One region of the Streptomyces sp. NPDC004629 genome, then DNA from elsewhere that is predicted to be linked to it. Evidence: predicted binding sites of a transcription regulator. Region 1 holds the regulator's gene; the other holds the start of a gene.

Region 1 (8,105 bases):
GACAGCGTGGCCGAATCGCCGTACGAGGTACCGGAGTACGGGCGCGGGCTGCGCCTCGTCGCCACGCTCGCCGAGTCCTGGGGGGTCACCTACCGCAGGGGCGCCAAGACGGTGTGGGCGCGGCTCTGCGCTCAGGACGCTCCGGCGCCCGACGGGTTCGAGACGTACACCGAAGTACGCGAACTGGCCGTCGCCGAGGTCCTGGCGCCCGAGCCCCACCGGGCCGGGCGGGGCCGCGACTGGCTCGGCCGCGGCGCGCTGTCCTTCCTGGCCGAGGCGTCCGACCTGCTCGCCGGGCAGCTCGACGAGGGCCTGGTCGCCGCGCTCACCGGGCAGCTGATCGTGCCCCGTCTCGCCGACTGGTGCGCGGTGTGGCTGGAGGACGAGTCCACCGGCCGCGGCGGCTGGGCGGACGGCACGGGCCTGGCCGGACCGCGGCTCGCCCGGGTCTGGCACGCGAGCGAGAACCACATCGAGGAACTGCGCCGCAGGCTGGAGAAGGAGCCGCCACGCCCCCGGGACGGCCTGCGCTCCGGACCCGAGCCCTACCCCTGGCCCGCCGAGGCCTTCGGCCCGCGGTCCGGCGACGGCGCGGCGCTCGCCTACCGGCTGATCGCGGGCGGCCGGCCGCTGGGCACACTGGTCATCGGACGGTCCGGTCTCGACCGCTTCCCCGACGAGATCACCGGACTCGTCGAGGACCTGGCCCGCCGCGTGGCCCTCGCCATCGGCGCGGCCCGCCAGTACGCGCGGCAGGCCACCATCAGCGCCGTCCTGCAACGCGGGCTGCTGCCCGGCGCGGTCGCCGAGATCCCGGGGATGTGCAGCGCCCTCGTCTACGAGCCGTGCGACCAGGGCGGGCCCAGCGGCGACTTCTACGACCTGTTCCCGGCCGGCGACGGCCGCTGGTGCTTCGCGATCGGCGACGTCCAGGGCAAGGGCCCCGAGGCCGCCGTGGTGATCGGCCTGGCCCGTCCCTGGCTGCGGCTGCTGGCCCGCGAGGGCTACCGGGTCGCCGACGTCCTCGACCGCCTCAACCAGCTCCTGCTGGACGACGCGACGGAGGCCGCGGACGCGGCGGCCCGTGCGCTGGTCGCGGCCGGTGCCCGGCCCGTGGGCCCCGGTGACGGCCCGCAGAACCGATTCCTGTCCCTCCTCTACGGCGAACTGGTCCCCTTCGACGGCGGCGTCCGCTGCACCCTCGCCTCGGCCGGCCATCCGCTGCCGCTGGTCCTGCGGCCCGACGGCGGCGTCCGCACGGCGGCGCAGCCGCAGACCCTGCTCGGTGTCATCGAGGACGCCACGTACACCAGCGACACCATCGAGCTGGGGCCGGGCGACAGCCTGCTGTGCGTCACCGACGGGGTGACCGAGCGCCGCTGCGGCTCCCGCCAGCTCGACGACGGCGACGGGCTCGCGCGGGCGCTGGCCGACTGCGCCGGGCTGAGCGCCGAGCTGATCGCGGAGCGCATCAGGCGACTGGTACACGACTTCGGCGACCAGCCCCCGGAAGACGACCTGGCCCTCCTGGTACTCCAGGCGGAATGACCACCCGGCCCGGAACCGCGGGACCACTTCGAGGTGCTGGACAATGGGGGGTATGCCTTCTGTGCTTCCCGATGGTGAGCCCGTTCCCGCTGACGGTGCGTTGCCCGCGTCCGCGCTCTCCGGGGCCGCCGACCGGCCCCTCGGGTTCTACCTGCACGTCCCGTACTGCGCGACCCGCTGCGGATACTGCGACTTCAACACCTACACCGCCACCGAACTGCGCGGCACGGGCGGAGTGCTCGCCTCCCGGGAGAACTACGCGGACACCCTGGTGGACGAGATCCGCCTGGCCCGCAAGGTGCTCGGCGACGACCCGCGCGAGGTGCGCACGGTCTTCGTCGGCGGCGGCACGCCGACCCTGCTGGCCGCGGACGACCTGGTACGGATGCTGGGCGCGATCCGCGCCGAGTTCGGGCTCGCCGCGGACGCGGAGATCACGACGGAGGCGAACCCCGAGTCGGTCGGCCCGGCCTATCTCGCCACCCTGCGGGAGGGCGGCTTCAACCGGATCTCCTTCGGCATGCAGAGCGCGCGACAGCACGTGCTGAAGATCCTCGACCGCACCCACACCCCGGGCCGCCCGGAGGCGTGCGTTGCGGAGGCGAGGGCGGCGGGCTTCGAGCATGTGAACCTGGACCTGATCTACGGCACGCCGGGGGAGTCGGACGACGACTGGCGGGCATCGCTCGGCGCGGCCCTCGGCGCGTTCCCCGACCACATCAGCGCGTACGCCCTGATCGTCGAGGAGGGCACGCAGCTCGCCCGCCGCATCCGCCGCGGCGAGATCCCGATGACCGACGACGACGTGCACGCGGACCGCTATCTGATCGCGGAGGAGACCCTGGTCGCGGCCGGTTTCGACTGGTACGAGGTGTCCAACTGGGCCACCTCCGCCGCCGGCCGCTGCCTGCACAACGAGCTGTACTGGCGCGGCGCCGACTGGTGGGGCGCGGGCCCCGGCGCACACTCCCACGTGGGCGGGGTGCGCTGGTGGAACGTGAAGCACCCGGGGGCGTACGCGGCGGCCCTGGCGGCGGGCCGCACGCCGGGTGCCGGGCGGGAGATTCTGTCCGACGAGGACCGCCGTGTGGAGCGGATCCTGCTGGAACTGCGGCTGCGGGAGGGCGTACCCCTCGAACTCCTCCGGGAGGCGGGCCTCGCGGCCTCGCGCCTGGCGCTGACGGACGGGCTGCTGGAGCGGGGGCCGTACGAGGCGGGGCGCGCGGTGCTCACGCTGCGGGGGCGGCTGCTGGCGGACGCGGTGGTACGGGATCTGGTGGACTGAGCGTTGCCGCCCGTCAAACGGTACCGCCGGCCGTGACGAAGTCGATCAGTTCCTCCACCCGGCCCAGCAGCTCCGGCTCCAGGTCCTTGTAGGACCGTACCCGCGACAGGATCCCCTGCCATGCCGCACCGGTGTTTTCCGGCCAGCCGAGCGCCCGGCACACGCCCGTCTTCCAGTCCTGGCCGTGCGGTACTTTCGGCCATCCGGCGATGCCCAGGGACGACGGCTTGACCGCCTCCCAGATGTCGATGTAGGGGTGGCCGACGACCAGCGCGTGCTCGCTGGTCACCGACTCGGCGATGCGCCACTCCTTGGTGCCGGGGACCAGGTGGTCCACCAGGACGCCGAGCCGCGCGTCCGGACCCGGCGCGAACGAGGCGACGATGGCCGGCAGGTCGTCCACGCCCTCCAGGTACTCCACGACGACGCCCTCGATGCGCAGATCGTCGCCCCACACCTTCTCGACCAGTTCCGCGTCGTGCCGCCCCTCGACGTAGATCCGCCCGGCACGGGCCACGCGCGCGCGTGCGCCGGGGACGGCGACCGAACCGGACGCCGTACGGGTGGGCCGTACCGGAGCCGCCGACGGGCGCACCAGCGTCACCGTCCGGCCCTCCAGCAGGAAGCCGCCCGGCTCCAGCGGGAAGACACGGTGCTTGCCGAGGCGGTCCTCCAGGGTGACCGTGCCCGCCTCGCAGCGGATCACCGCGCCGCAGAATCCGGTGCCGGGCTCCTCCACCACCAGGCCGGGCTCGGCCGGGACCTCGGGGACGGGCCGGGGCTTCTTCCACGGCGGGGTCAGGTCCGGTGAGTACTGGCGCATTCGGATGACGATAGGAGAAAGCCTGGGCGGACGATCACGACACGCCGAAACGCGCCGCCAGTGCGTCCCGCTGCCCGCGGACGAACGCCGCGTCCACCACCGCCCCGTGACCGGGCACGTACAGCGCGTCCGGGCCGCCCAGGGCGAGCAGCCGGTCGACGGCGGCGGGCCAGCGGGACGGTACGGCGTCGGGGCCCGCCTGCGGCTCCCCGGACTCCTCGACCAGGTCGCCGCAGAAGACGACCGCCGGGTCGCCGGGGACCAGCACCGCCAGGTCATGGGCCGTGTGACCGGGACCCACGTCCGCCAGCAGCACCCGCCGGCCGCCGCCCAGGTCCAGCGTCCGCTCGCCGCGGACCGGGTGGCCGGGGCTGGCCAGGGCGCGTGCCGCCTCGGCCGCGAGCCGTGCGTCCAGGCCGTGGCGGACCCCGTCCCGGCACAGTCCGTCCCGCTCGCGGGCGAACACCGCGTCCATGCCGACCGCGGCGTACACCTCGGCCCCCGCGAACGCCGCCGCGCCGAAGACGTGGTCGAAGTGGGGATGGGTGAGCGCGAGATGGGTCACACCGCGGCCGGCGATCCGCTCGGCCCGCGCCCGCAGCCGGGCGCCCTCAGCGAGGCTGGACCCGGCGTCCACGACGAGCGCCGCGCTCGCCCCGAGGACCAGTCCGGCCGTACAGTCCCAGCCCGGCAGCCGGCACCGCCCCACCCCGGGGGCCACCCGCTCCCAGCCCGCCTCTTCCCAAGTCGCCGTCATACGGCGACGCTAAGCGCTCCGCTGGGCATGCCGCGATATGCCGTCGGTCGTCTGCGGCACCGTCGTGGCTGGTCGCGCAGTTCCCCGCGCCCCTTCGGGGCGCTGTCGAACCGCAGCGGACTTCACTGGACCTGCTCAGCGCCGGGAGCCGCCGGGGACGATCCGGTGGGACCAGCCTTGCCCGGGGTGTACCCCACGGCCGTACACTGGGGCGGGGAAGCTGGCACTCGCCTGCTCAGAGTGCCAGGCGAAGGACCCGAAGGGTCGCGGGGACGACTTGCTGGAGGTGGACGCGCGATGCTGAGCGAACGCAGGCTTCAGGTGCTGCGTGCCATCGTCCAGGACTATGTCGGCACCGAGGAACCGGTGGGTTCGAAGGCGCTCACCGAGCGGCACAACCTCGGCGTCTCCCCGGCCACGGTCCGTAACGACATGGCGGCCCTGGAGGACGAGGGGTTCATCGCCCAGCCGCACACCAGCGCGGGGCGGATCCCCACCGACAAGGGCTACCGGCTGTTCGTGGACAAGCTGGCCGGCGTGAAGCCGATGACCGCGCCCGAGCGGCGCGCCATCCAGAACTTCCTCGACGGCGCCGTCGACCTCGACGACGTCGTGACGCGGACGGTGCGGCTGCTCGCGCAGCTGACCCGGCAGGTCGCCATCGTGCAGTACCCGTCCCTGACCCGCTCGACCGTGCGGCATGTGGAACTGCTCTCGCTCGCCCCCGCGCGCGTGATGCTCGTGCTGATCACGGACACCGGCCGGGTCGAGCAGCGGATGGTCGACTGCCCGGTGCCGTTCGGCGAGACGGCCCTGGCGGATCTGCGCGCGCGGCTCAACAGCCGGGTCGCGGGCCGCCGCTTCGCGGACGTGCCGAGCCTGGTCGAGGATCTGCCGGAGGCCTTCGAGGCCGAGGACCGCGGTACGGTCTCGGCGGTGCTCTCCACCCTCCTGGAGACGCTGGTCGAGGAGAACGAGGAGCGGCTGATGATCGGCGGCACCGCCAATCTGACCCGCTTCGGACATGACTTTCCCCTCACGATCCGGCCGGTCCTGGAGGCGCTGGAGGAGCAGGTGGTGCTCCTCAAGCTGCTGGGCGAGGCCAAGGATCCGGGCGTGATGGTGCGTATCGGCCACGAGAACGCCCATGAGGGACTCAACTCCACGTCCGTGGTGTCGGTCGGCTACGGTTCGGGCGGCGAGGCAGTCGCCAAGCTCGGCGTGGTCGGACCGACCCGCATGGATTACCCGGGAACGATGGGAGCGGTACGCGCAGTGGCACGGTACGTCGGACAGATCCTGGCGGAGTCGTAGGTGGCCACGGACTATTACGCCGTTCTCGGCGTGCGCCGCGACGCGTCGCAGGAAGAGATCAAGAAGGCTTTCCGGCGGCTCGCACGCGAGCTGCACCCGGATGTCAACCCCGATCCGAAGACGCAGGAGCGCTTCAAGGAGATCAACGCCGCCTACGAGGTGCTGTCGGACCCGCAGAAGAAGCAGGTCTACGACCTCGGCGGCGACCCCCTCTCGCAGGCCGGCGGCGCCGGCGCGGGCGGCTTCGGGGCCGGCGGCTTCGGCAACTTCTCCGACATCATGGACGCGTTCTTCGGCACGGCGTCGCAGCGTGGGCCGCGCTCGCGCACCCGGCGCGGCCAGGACGCCATGATCCGTATCGAGGTCGAGCTGGACGAGGCGGCCTTCGGTACGACGAAGGACATCCAGGTCGACACGGCCGTCGTCTGCAAGACCTGCAACGGCGAGGGCGCGGCGCCGGGCACCACGGCCCAGACATGTGACATGTGCCGCGGGCGCGGTGAGGTGTCGCAGGTGACGCGGTCCTTCCTGGGCCAGGTCATGACCTCGCGCCCGTGCCCGCAGTGCCAGGGCTTCGGCACGGTCGTGCCGACGCCGTGCCCGGAGTGCGCGGGCGACGGCCGGGTGCGTTCGCGCCGGACCCTGACGGTGAAGATCCCGGCCGGTGTCGACAACGGCACCCGCATCCAGCTCGCGGGCGAGGGCGAGGTCGGCCCCGGCGGCGGGCCCGCCGGCGATCTGTACGTCGAGATCCACGAGCTGCCGCACAGCACCTTCCAGCGCCGCGGCGACGATCTGCACTGCACGGTGACGATCCCGATGACCGCGGCGGCCCTCGGCACGAAGGTGCCGCTGGAGACGCTGGACGGCATGGAGGAGGTCGACATCCGTCCGGGCACCCAGTCCGGCCAGTCGATCCCGCTGCACGGCCGGGGCGTGACCCATCTGCGGGGCGGCGGCCGGGGCGACCTCATCGTGCATGTCGAGGTCCAGACCCCGAGCAAGCTCGACCCCGAGCAGGAGCGCCTGTTGCGCGAACTGTCCAAGCTGCGCGGTGAGGAACGCCCCCAGGGCCAGTTCCAGCCGGGACAGCAGGGTCTGTTCTCCCGGTTGAAGGACGCGTTCAACGGTCGCTGACGTCGGCTGCGGTCGGCCCCCGGGGCGTCGGTTGCCGGGGGTCTATGCCAAGCGGAGGCCGGTTTCGGACTTGTGCGCAGGGCGTGACAACATGCGGTCATGTCATCCCCACTGACCGATCTCTGCCCACATCCGATCGTGCAGGCCCCCATGGCGGGCGGTGTCGCCGTCCCGCAGCTCGCCGCCGCCGTGTCCGAGGCGGGCGGGCTGGGGTTCCTCGCCGCCGGGTACAAGACCGCCGACGGCATGTACCAGGAGATCAAGCAGTTGCGGGGGCTCACCGGCCGTCCCTTCGGGGTGAACGTCTTTCTGCCCCAGCCCGAATATCCCGGTGCAAGCACCGGCGCCACCGGAGCGGCCAACGCCGCGCCCCCTTCTGGCGCCGTCGAGGTGTACGCGCACCAACTGGCCGGCGAGGCCGCCTGGTACGAGGCCGAACTCGGCGACCCGGACAGCGGCCGGGACGACGGCTACGAGGCCAAGCTGGCCGTGCTGCTCGACAACCCCGTGCCGGTGGTGTCGTTCCACTTCGGCGTCCCGAGCCCGGAGGCCATCGGCTCGCTGCGCCGGGCCGGCACCTTCACCCTGGTCACCGCGACCACCGCGGAGGAGGCCCTGGCCGTTGAGCGGGCCGGCGCCGACGCGGTGATCGCCCAGGGCGTCGAGGCCGGCGGCCACCAGGGCACCCACCGCGACATCCCGGAGAACGACGGCTCCGGCCTGGGGCTGCTCGCCCTCGTCGCGCAGGTCCGCGAGACCGTGGGCATACCGATCGTCGCCGCCGGCGGCATCATGCGCGGCAGCCAGATCGCCGCGGTCCTCGCGGCCGGCGCCGACGCCGCCCAGTTGGGCACCGCGTTCCTCGCCACCCCCGAGTCCGGGGCGTCCGACCTGCACAAACAGGCCCTGACCAGCCCCCTGTTCGTCCGTACGGAGCTGACCCGGGCGTTCTCCGGCCGGCCGGCCCGCGGCCTGGTCAACCGGTTCCTGCGCGAGCACGGCCCGTACGCGCCCGCCGCCTACCCCGAGGTCCACCACCTGACCTCGCCGCTGCGCAAGGCCGCCGCCAAGGCCGGTGACGCGCAGGGCATGGCGCTGTGGGCGGGCCAGGGCCACCGGATGGCCCGCGACCTGCCCGCCGGACGGCTCGTGCAGACCCTGGCGGCCGAACTCGACGCGGCCAGGGCGGCGTTGTCGGCCGGGGGCGACGTGCGATGACGGCGCCGGTGTTCGTGGTCGAC
Region 2 (8,105 bases), on a different contig from region 1:
GCCCGCGCCGTATTTCGGGCCGTGTCCTGTTTTTGGGGGCTGTGTGTTGTGGGGTCAGGCCACTTGGCGGGTGGCGTATTCCGTGATCTGCAGCATGGGCGGCCGTTCCTCCGTGTCCACCGGGTAGGTGCGCGGCTCGAAGCCGTCCGTGCCCCGCTCGAACTGGGTGAGGGAGGGCCGCACGAGGTGCCCGCGGGCCAGCCGCAGCTGCGCGGTGCGGTAGATCGCGGCGGCCATCCGGCCCAGCGCCTGCCCGTCCTGGTGCCGGTGCTTGCGCACACCGACGTCGACCTGGGCGAGGGCGTCAAGGCCCACCAGGTGCAGGGCGTCGACCAGCATGCCCAGTTCGACGCCGTATCCGACGGGGAACGGCAGCCGCTCCAGCAGTGAACGGCGGGCCGCGTACTCGCCGCCGAGCGGCTGCACGAAACCGGCCAGCTGCGGCCAGTGCAGGTTGAGCAGCGGTCGGGCCATCAGCTCGGTGACCCGGCCGCCCTGGCCGGCCGCGCCGGCCAGCGGGCGGTCGTACATGGCCTTGACCAGGTCGACGTCCGGTTCGGTGAGCAGCGGCCCGACGATCCCGGTGACGAAGTCGGAGGAGAACTCCCGCAGGTCCGCGTCGACGAAGCAGACGATGTCCCCGCCGGTGACGAGCAGCGAGCGCCACAGGACCTCGCCCTTGCCGGGCGCGGTGGGCAGCCGCGGCAGGATGGCGTCGCGGTGCACCACCCGGGCGCCCGCCGCGGCGGCCACCTCGGAGGTGCGGTCGGTGGACCCCGAGTCGACGACGACGATCTCGTCGACCAGCGGCGCCTGCCGCATGAGGTCGTGCCGGATGACGGCGACGATGTCGCCGACCGTCTCCTCCTCGTTGAGCGCGGGCAGCACGACGGAGACCGACTGGCCCGTACGCTGCTTCGCGGCGAGGATCTTGTGCAGCGGCCGGTCGGTCACGGACCAGGAGCGGGTGGCCAGCCAGCGCTCGACTTCTTCCAGCACAGTCAGCTGCTCCTCACTGTCGTGATCACACCTGGTGCCTGTGTGATCCATCTCGCGGTTCGGACGACTATCTCAACTGTCCAGGCCGTCGGTTACAGTCTTGAACAACGCGGATGACCATCGCATGTCGGGGGTCTTCGGCGTTCACAACCGCATACAGCTCATCCAGAGGGGCAGAGGGATACGGCCCGATGAAGCCCCGGCAACCCTCCAGCCGGTACTCGTACTGATCGCTGCGCAAGCCGATCGTTTCCGCGAGGCTCCCGGCTAGGGAAGGTGCCAAATCCGTCTCACGGCGAGATGCGTCGTGAGGAAGATGAGGAGAAAGGGCCTCGCCTCACATGGCTGTGCAGACCGTTGCAAGCACCACGAACCAGTCGGTGGACCTCGGTACCGCCGCGGCCCTCAGCTGCCGCGAGTGCGGTCACCGGGTGCCGCTCGGCCCGGTGTTCGCCTGCGAGGAGTGTTTCGGCCCGCTGGAGATCGCGTACGACTTCTCGGTGTACGACACCGAGGAGCTGCGCCGGACGATCGAGGCGGGTCCCGCGAACATCTGGCGCTATGCGCCGCTGCTGCCCGTCCCCGCGGACGTGGCCGAAAAGCCCAACCTGAACCCGGGCTGGACCAAGCTGGTCCAGGCCGACAACCTGGCCCGCGAACTCGGCGTCACCGGCGGCCTGTATGTGAAGGACGACTCCGGCAACCCGACGCACTCCTTCAAGGACCGGGTGGTCGCCCAGGCGCTGGAGGCGGCGCGCGCCTTCGGCTTCACGACCCTGTCCTGCTCCTCGACCGGCAACCTCGCCGGGGCCGTCGGCGCCGCGGCGGCCCGGGCCGGCCTGCGCTCCTGTGTGTTCATCCCGTACGACCTGGAGCAGGGCAAGATCGTCATGGCCGCGATCTACGGCGGTGACCTCGTCGGCATCGAGGGCAACTACGACGACGTGAACCGCTTCTGCTCCGAGCTGATCGGCGACCCGGCGGGCGAGGGCTGGGGCTTCGTCAACGTCAACCTGCGCCCGTACTACGCGGAGGGCTCCAAGACCCTGGCGTACGAGATCTGCGAGCAGCTCGGCTGGCGGCTGCCCGACCAGCTCGTCGTGCCGATCGCCTCCGGCTCCCAGCTCACCAAGATCGACAAGGGGCTGCGGGAGCTGATCGCGCTGGGTCTGGTCGAGGACCGGCCGTACAAGATCTTCGGCGCGCAGGCCGAGGGCTGCTCGCCGGTGTCCACCGCGTTCAAGGCCGGTCACGACGTGGTCCGCCCGCAGAAGCCGAACACGATCGCCAAGTCCCTGGCGATCGGCAACCCGGCCGACGGGCCGTACGTACTGGACATCGCGCGCCGTACGGGCGGTGCGGTGGAGGACGTGACGGACGAGCAGGTCGTCGACGCGATCAAGCTGCTGGCGCGCACCGAGGGCATCTTCGCGGAGACGGCCGGCGGTGTCACCGTGGGTGTGACGAAGAAGCTCATCGAGCAGGGTGTCCTCGACCCGGCGCTCACCACGGTCGTCCTCAACACCGGCGACGGCCTCAAGACCCTCGACGCGGTGGCCGGCACCGGCCTGACCGCCACCATCCGCCCGAACCTGGACTCCTTCCGAGAGGCTGGCCTCGCATGAGCGTGACCGTTCGCATCCCCACCATCCTGCGTACCTACACGGGTGGCCTGTCGGAGGTGAGCGCCGAGGGCGCGAACCTCGCAGAGGTGATCGCCGACCTGGAGAAGAACCACACCGGCATCTCCGCACGCGTCCTGGACGACCAGGGCAAGCTGCGCCGCTTCGTGAACGTGTACGTCAACGACGACGACGTCCGCTTCGAGCAGGGCCTGCAGACGGCGACGCCGGACGGTGCGGGCGTGTCCATCATCCCGGCGGTGGCCGGCGGCTGACGGTCCCTTACCCTCGGTAACTTCGGTTACCGGCTGTTCATCAGATGGCCCCCTCCGTGAGAGAAGCGGAGGGGGCCATTCAGTGGGGTTGAGCGCGGTAGAGTTGGGGAACGCGTTCCCGGCCCCCGGGTCGGAAGCCCCGGATTCAATCCGCGCAGCCGCCAAGAAGTCGCCAAAGTCCATGCGTTCTTCGCGGCTTTTATTCCTTTTATAGGGCCCGACTTGCCCTGAATTCTGCCGAATTCTCGGCAGATTCCCGACCGAGTACGTCCAGATTTCTCGTCCGACTGACCTGTTGCAGACGGCAGTTGGACAGATACATTCAGCCGCGGTCGACGCGTTCCGGCGCACGCCCCCAACCTTGGGGGGTGAGGTCTGACCCGGGTCCGCGAAGTGTGGATCTGTGCAAGGGCCAGTAATAGGGGAGTTAGGCATGGCTCAGGGCACCGTCAAGTGGTTCAACGCGGAGAAGGGGTACGGCTTCATCGCGGTCGACGGTGGTGCGGACGTCTTCGTCCACTACAGCGCGATTCAGATGGACGGCTACCGCACCCTGGAAGAGGGCCAGCGGGTCGAGTTCGAGATCTCGCAGGGTCAGAAGGGCCCGCAGGCCGACATGGTTCGCCTCACCGCCTGAACATTCTCAACGCGAAGGGCCCGCACCCCCCGGGGTGCGGGCCCTTCGCCGTGCCCATGCCGCAGGGCCCGTACCGCGGTGTCCGGGCCGTCGTGCCGGGGGCGCGCGCCCCGTCGTCACCACCCGGCCGCACCCCCCGCGACGGACCCGCGGCACGGCCGCATCTTGCACTCGGGTGGGTCGAGTGCTAATCATTGGCGTTAGCACTCTGAAGGTGAGAGTGACAATGAAGGACCGGGTCGGTGAGGCCCGCAGGCCGGGTGGGGCAAGGAACCACAAGGCCGGTGAGCCGTCCGTCGCGGGCGCGGGCGCGGTCCGAAGGAATCACCCCCAGTCCTGGAGGGACCACTTCACATGGCCAAGATCATCGCGTTCGACGAGGAGGCGCGGCGCGGCCTTGAGCGCGGTATGAACCAGCTCGCCGACGCCGTCAAGGTCACCCTCGGCCCCAAGGGCCGCAACGTCGTCCTTGAGAAGAAGTGGGGCGCCCCCACGATCACCAACGATGGTGTGTCCATCGCCAAGGAGATCGAGCTGGAGGACCCGTACGAGAAGATCGGCGCCGAGCTGGTCAAGGAAGTCGCCAAGAAGACCGACGACGTCGCCGGTGACGGTACGACCACCGCGACCGTCCTCGCCCAGGCCCTGGTCAAGGAGGGCCTGCGCAACGTCGCCGCCGGCGCCAACCCGATGGCCCTGAAGCGCGGTATCGAGAAGGCCGTCGAGGCCGTCTCCGCCGCCCTGCTGGAGCAGGCGAAGGACGTCGAGACCAAGGAGCAGATCGCCTCCACGGCCTCCATCTCCGCCGCCGACACCCAGATCGGCGAGCTGATCGCCGAGGCCATGGACAAGGTCGGCAAGGAAGGCGTCATCACCGTCGAGGAGTCGCAGACCTTCGGCCTTGAGCTTGAGCTCACCGAGGGCATGCGCTTCGACAAGGGCTACATCTCGGCGTACTTCGCCACCGACATGGAGCGTATGGAGGCGTCGCTCGACGACCCGTACATCCTGATCGCCAACTCCAAGATCAGCTCCGTCAAGGACCTGCTCCCGCTCCTGGAGAAGGTCATGCAGTCGGGCAAGCCGCTGCTGATCATCGCCGAGGACGTCGAGGGCGAGGCCCTGTCGACCCTGGTCGTCAACAAGATCCGCGGCACCTTCAAGTCCGTCGCCGTCAAGGCCCCGGGCTTCGGCGACCGCCGCAAGGCCATGCTCGGCGACATCGCCATCCTCACGGGCGGCGAGGTCATCTCCGAGGAGGTCGGCCTCAAGCTGGAGAACGCGACCCTGGACCTCCTGGGCCGCGCCCGCAAGGTCGTCATCACCAAGGACGAGACCACCATCGTCGACGGTGCCGGCTCCTCCGAGCAGGTCAACGGCCGGGTCAACCAGATCCGTGCCGAGATCGAGAACAGCGACTCGGACTACGACCGCGAGAAGCTCCAGGAGCGCCTGGCCAAGCTGGCCGGCGGCGTGGCCGTCATCAAGGCCGGTGCCGCCACCGAGGTGGAGCTCAAGGAGCGCAAGCACCGCATCGAGGACGCCGTGCGCAACGCCAAGGCGGCCGTCGAGGAGGGCATCGTCGCCGGTGGTGGCGTGGCCCTGCTGCAGACCACCAACGTCTTCGAGAAGCTGGAGCTGGACGGTGACGAGGCGACCGGCGCGCAGGCCGTGAAGCTCGCCCTGGAGGCCCCGCTCAAGCAGATCGCGGTCAACGCCGGCCTTGAGGGCGGCGTCGTGGTCGAGAAGGTCCGCAACCTCACCCCGGGTCACGGCCTGAACGCCGCGACCGGCGAGTACGTCGACCTGGTCGCCGAGGGCATCATCGACCCGGCGAAGGTGACGCGTTCCGCCCTGCAGAACGCCGCGTCCATCGCTGCGCTGTTCCTCACCACCGAGGCCGTCATCGCCGACAAGCCGGAGAAGGCCGCTCCGGCCGCCCCGGGCGGCATGCCGGGCGGTGACATGGACTTCTGATCCTTCCCGAGGATCGGACCCGTCCGCCACACACCGAGGGCGGCACTCCCTGAACCCCAGGGAGTGCCGCCCTCGGGCATGTCACACCCCGTCGCCGCGGCTTGGTGGGCGGCAACGAGCGCCAGAAGCCGCACCCCAGGACCTCCCCCCACACCCGGCCCGCCCCACGGTCACCCGTCTCCGGACCCCACGGTCACCCGTCTCCGGACTGGGCCGTCGGCCGTTCCCGGACTGGGCCGTCGGCTGCCTCCGGACTCGGCTGTGCCCGAACCACCGGACGCACGAGGGGAGATCACGCCCGACTGCCGCTCCCGCACGCATCCCGACCCCGAAGGCCTCAGCACGCCGGCGAGCACCGGCTCCCCGAACGACAAGGGCGCCGCCGAACTCCGCACGGCCAAGGGCATACCGGATGCGGCACAGCGGCCGATCGCCGCCCCGGCCGCGACAACGCAAGCGGTGCAGCCGCTCCCGGCCTCGGCCGTCAGCCGTTCTCGGACTGGGCCGTCGGCCTTCCCAGAACTCCGCCGTCGGCCGTCCCGGAACTCCGTCGGCAGGCGCTCTCGGAGGCGCCGCTCGCGGGCACAGCGACCCGGCGGTGGGACGGTCGGTGTACCGGAGGAGTCCGGCCGTTATCGCGCCGCGGCTGAACCCGGACGGGCGACGGACCGGATGCTCGCGGGGGGCCGGTCCGCGTACGCGGGTCAGTCGGTCGTGTCTGGCAGCGCGGCGCGCAGATGGCCGTCGGACTGTTTCAGAAGGCGGGCGGCCGTCGGGCCGTCGACACCGGCCAGGATGGCCAGGATCGCGTTCTTCACCTCGCCGCCGGTCTCGGTCAGGGCCCGCACGATCTCCTCGTCGGCCGCGCCGGTGGCGAGGGCCACGATACGGCGGGAGCGAGCGCGCAGCTTGTCGTTGGAGGCGCGCACGTCGACCATCAGGTTCCCGTACGTCTTGCCCAGCCGGATCATCGTGATCGTCGACAGCATGTTGAGGACCAGCTTCTGCGCCGTGCCGGCCTTCAGCCGGGTCGAGCCGGTGATCAGCTCGGGGCCGACGACGACCTCGATGCCGTGCTCGGCCGCCGCCGCGAGCGCGCTGTCCGCGTTGCAGGCCAGGCCGACGGTCAGGGCGCCCAGGGCGCGGGCGTGTTCGACCGCGCCGATCGCGTACGGGGTGCGGCCGGAGGCGGAGACGCCGACCACCGTGTCGTCCGAGCCGAGCGCGAGCGAGTCGAGGTCCTTGCGGGCCAGTTCCTTCGAGTCCTCCGCGCCCTCGACGGAGGTCACCATCGCCTCGGCGCCGCCCGCGATCAGGCCGACGACCCTGGCGGGGTCGGTGTTGAAGGTGGGCGGGCACTCGGAGGCGTCCAGGACGCCGAGGCGGCCCGCGGTGCCCGCGCCGGCGTAGACCAGCCGGCCGCCGCGGGCCATGCGCGCGGCGATCGCGTCGACGGCGGCGGCGATCTGCGGGAGGCGTGCGGCGACGGCGGACGGCACGGCGGCGTCCTCGCCGTTCATCAGCCGGGCGATCTCCAGGGTGGGCAGCCTGTCGATGCCGGCGAGTTCGGGCCGGAAGGCCTCGGTGGTGAGCGTCTCCAGTTCGGCGCGGAGCTGACGGTGGTCGGACGTGGAGGTCATGACGGGCGGCTCTTTCCGTGCTTCTTGTGCCTTCGGTGCGGGTGGGGGCGTGCGAAGTCCGCCGCGGTCCGGCAGCGGCCTGAAAGGGGCGCGAGAAACTGCGCGACCAGCCACGGTGTTGCGGCAGCCGAACGACGACGCACAACGGCCCGGCCGGCGGAGCGCTCGGCGCTCAGCGGTGCCGGTGGGCCAGCGCCTCGTAGGAAGCGGCCAGCGCGGGCGCGGCGGTCTCGTACGTGCGCTGCGCCACTCCGATGAACAGGCAGTCCACGACGAGGAGTTGACTGGTCCGGGAGGACATCGCGGCGGGCCGCAGCTCGCTCTCCCGGGAGATGGAGGTGGTGAGCACGTGGTCGGCGTACTGGGTGACCGGTCCGCTCGGCCGTCCGGTGATGGCGATGGTGGTGGCCCCGTGCTCGAACGCGGCGCGCAGCGGCTCGATGACGTCCCCCGTCGAGCCGGAGTGGGTGATCGCGATGGCCACGTCCCCGGAGCGCAGCTGCACCGCGTTCGTCACCGCGAGATGCGGATCGCTGTGGGCGTGGGCTATCAGCCCTATCCGCAGCAGCTTCTGGGTGAGGTCCTGGGCGACCAGCCCGGACGCGCCGATCCCGTACACATCGGTGCGCCGTGCGCCGACGAGCGCGGCGACCGCCGCGCCCAGCTGCACGGTGTCGAGCCCGGCGGCCGTGTCGGCGAGGGTCTGCTGCTCGTCGTAGGCGAGCTTGGCGACGACGTCGGCGATCGGGTCGTCGACCGCGATGTCGGTGGTGAGGGCGGGGGCGCGGCCGGACTGCTGCTGGGCGGCCAGGCCGGCGAGGGCGAGCCGCAGGTCGCGGTAGCCCGGGTAGCCGAGCAGCCGGGCCGTCCGTACGACCGTGGCCTCGCTGGTGCCGGTGAGTTCGGCGAGCCCGGTGACCGTGAGGGCCGCGCAGCCGGCCGGATCGCCCGCCAC

The links. The regulator HrcA, encoded in region 1, represses chaperone genes, less so after heat shock. The targets are predictions, from matches to a motif close to TTNGCACTCNGNNNNNCNGAGTGCNAA.
Region 2: groL (chaperonin GroEL) is a predicted target of HrcA. The motif match lies at 3,698-3,724, and genes of this name have one in related genera.

The regions. Positions count from the first base shown of each region.
Region 1 covers NZ_JBIALO010000012.1:232,155-240,259, forward strand. The annotation lists gene ACFYTE_RS20560 (SpoIIE family protein phosphatase) at 1-1,548, shown strand, start outside; gene hemW (radical SAM family heme chaperone HemW) at 1,601-2,833, shown strand; gene ACFYTE_RS20570 (DUF3097 domain-containing protein) at 2,847-3,656, opposite strand; gene ACFYTE_RS20575 (MBL fold metallo-hydrolase) at 3,691-4,413, opposite strand; gene hrcA (heat-inducible transcriptional repressor HrcA) at 4,711-5,727, shown strand; gene dnaJ (molecular chaperone DnaJ) at 5,728-6,864, shown strand; gene ACFYTE_RS20590 (nitronate monooxygenase) at 6,964-8,082, shown strand; gene ACFYTE_RS20595 (16S rRNA (uracil(1498)-N(3))-methyltransferase) at 8,079-8,105, shown strand, end outside.
Region 2 covers NZ_JBIALO010000014.1:144,183-152,287, forward strand. The annotation lists gene ACFYTE_RS22735 (glucosyl-3-phosphoglycerate synthase) at 55-999, opposite strand; SAM riboswitch class I at 1,158-1,322, shown strand; gene thrC (threonine synthase) at 1,341-2,624, shown strand; gene ACFYTE_RS22745 (MoaD/ThiS family protein) at 2,621-2,896, shown strand; gene ACFYTE_RS22750 (cold-shock protein) at 3,330-3,533, shown strand; gene groL (chaperonin GroEL) at 3,888-5,510, shown strand; gene murQ (N-acetylmuramic acid 6-phosphate etherase) at 6,215-7,150, opposite strand; gene ACFYTE_RS22765 (MurR/RpiR family transcriptional regulator) at 7,323-8,105, opposite strand, start outside.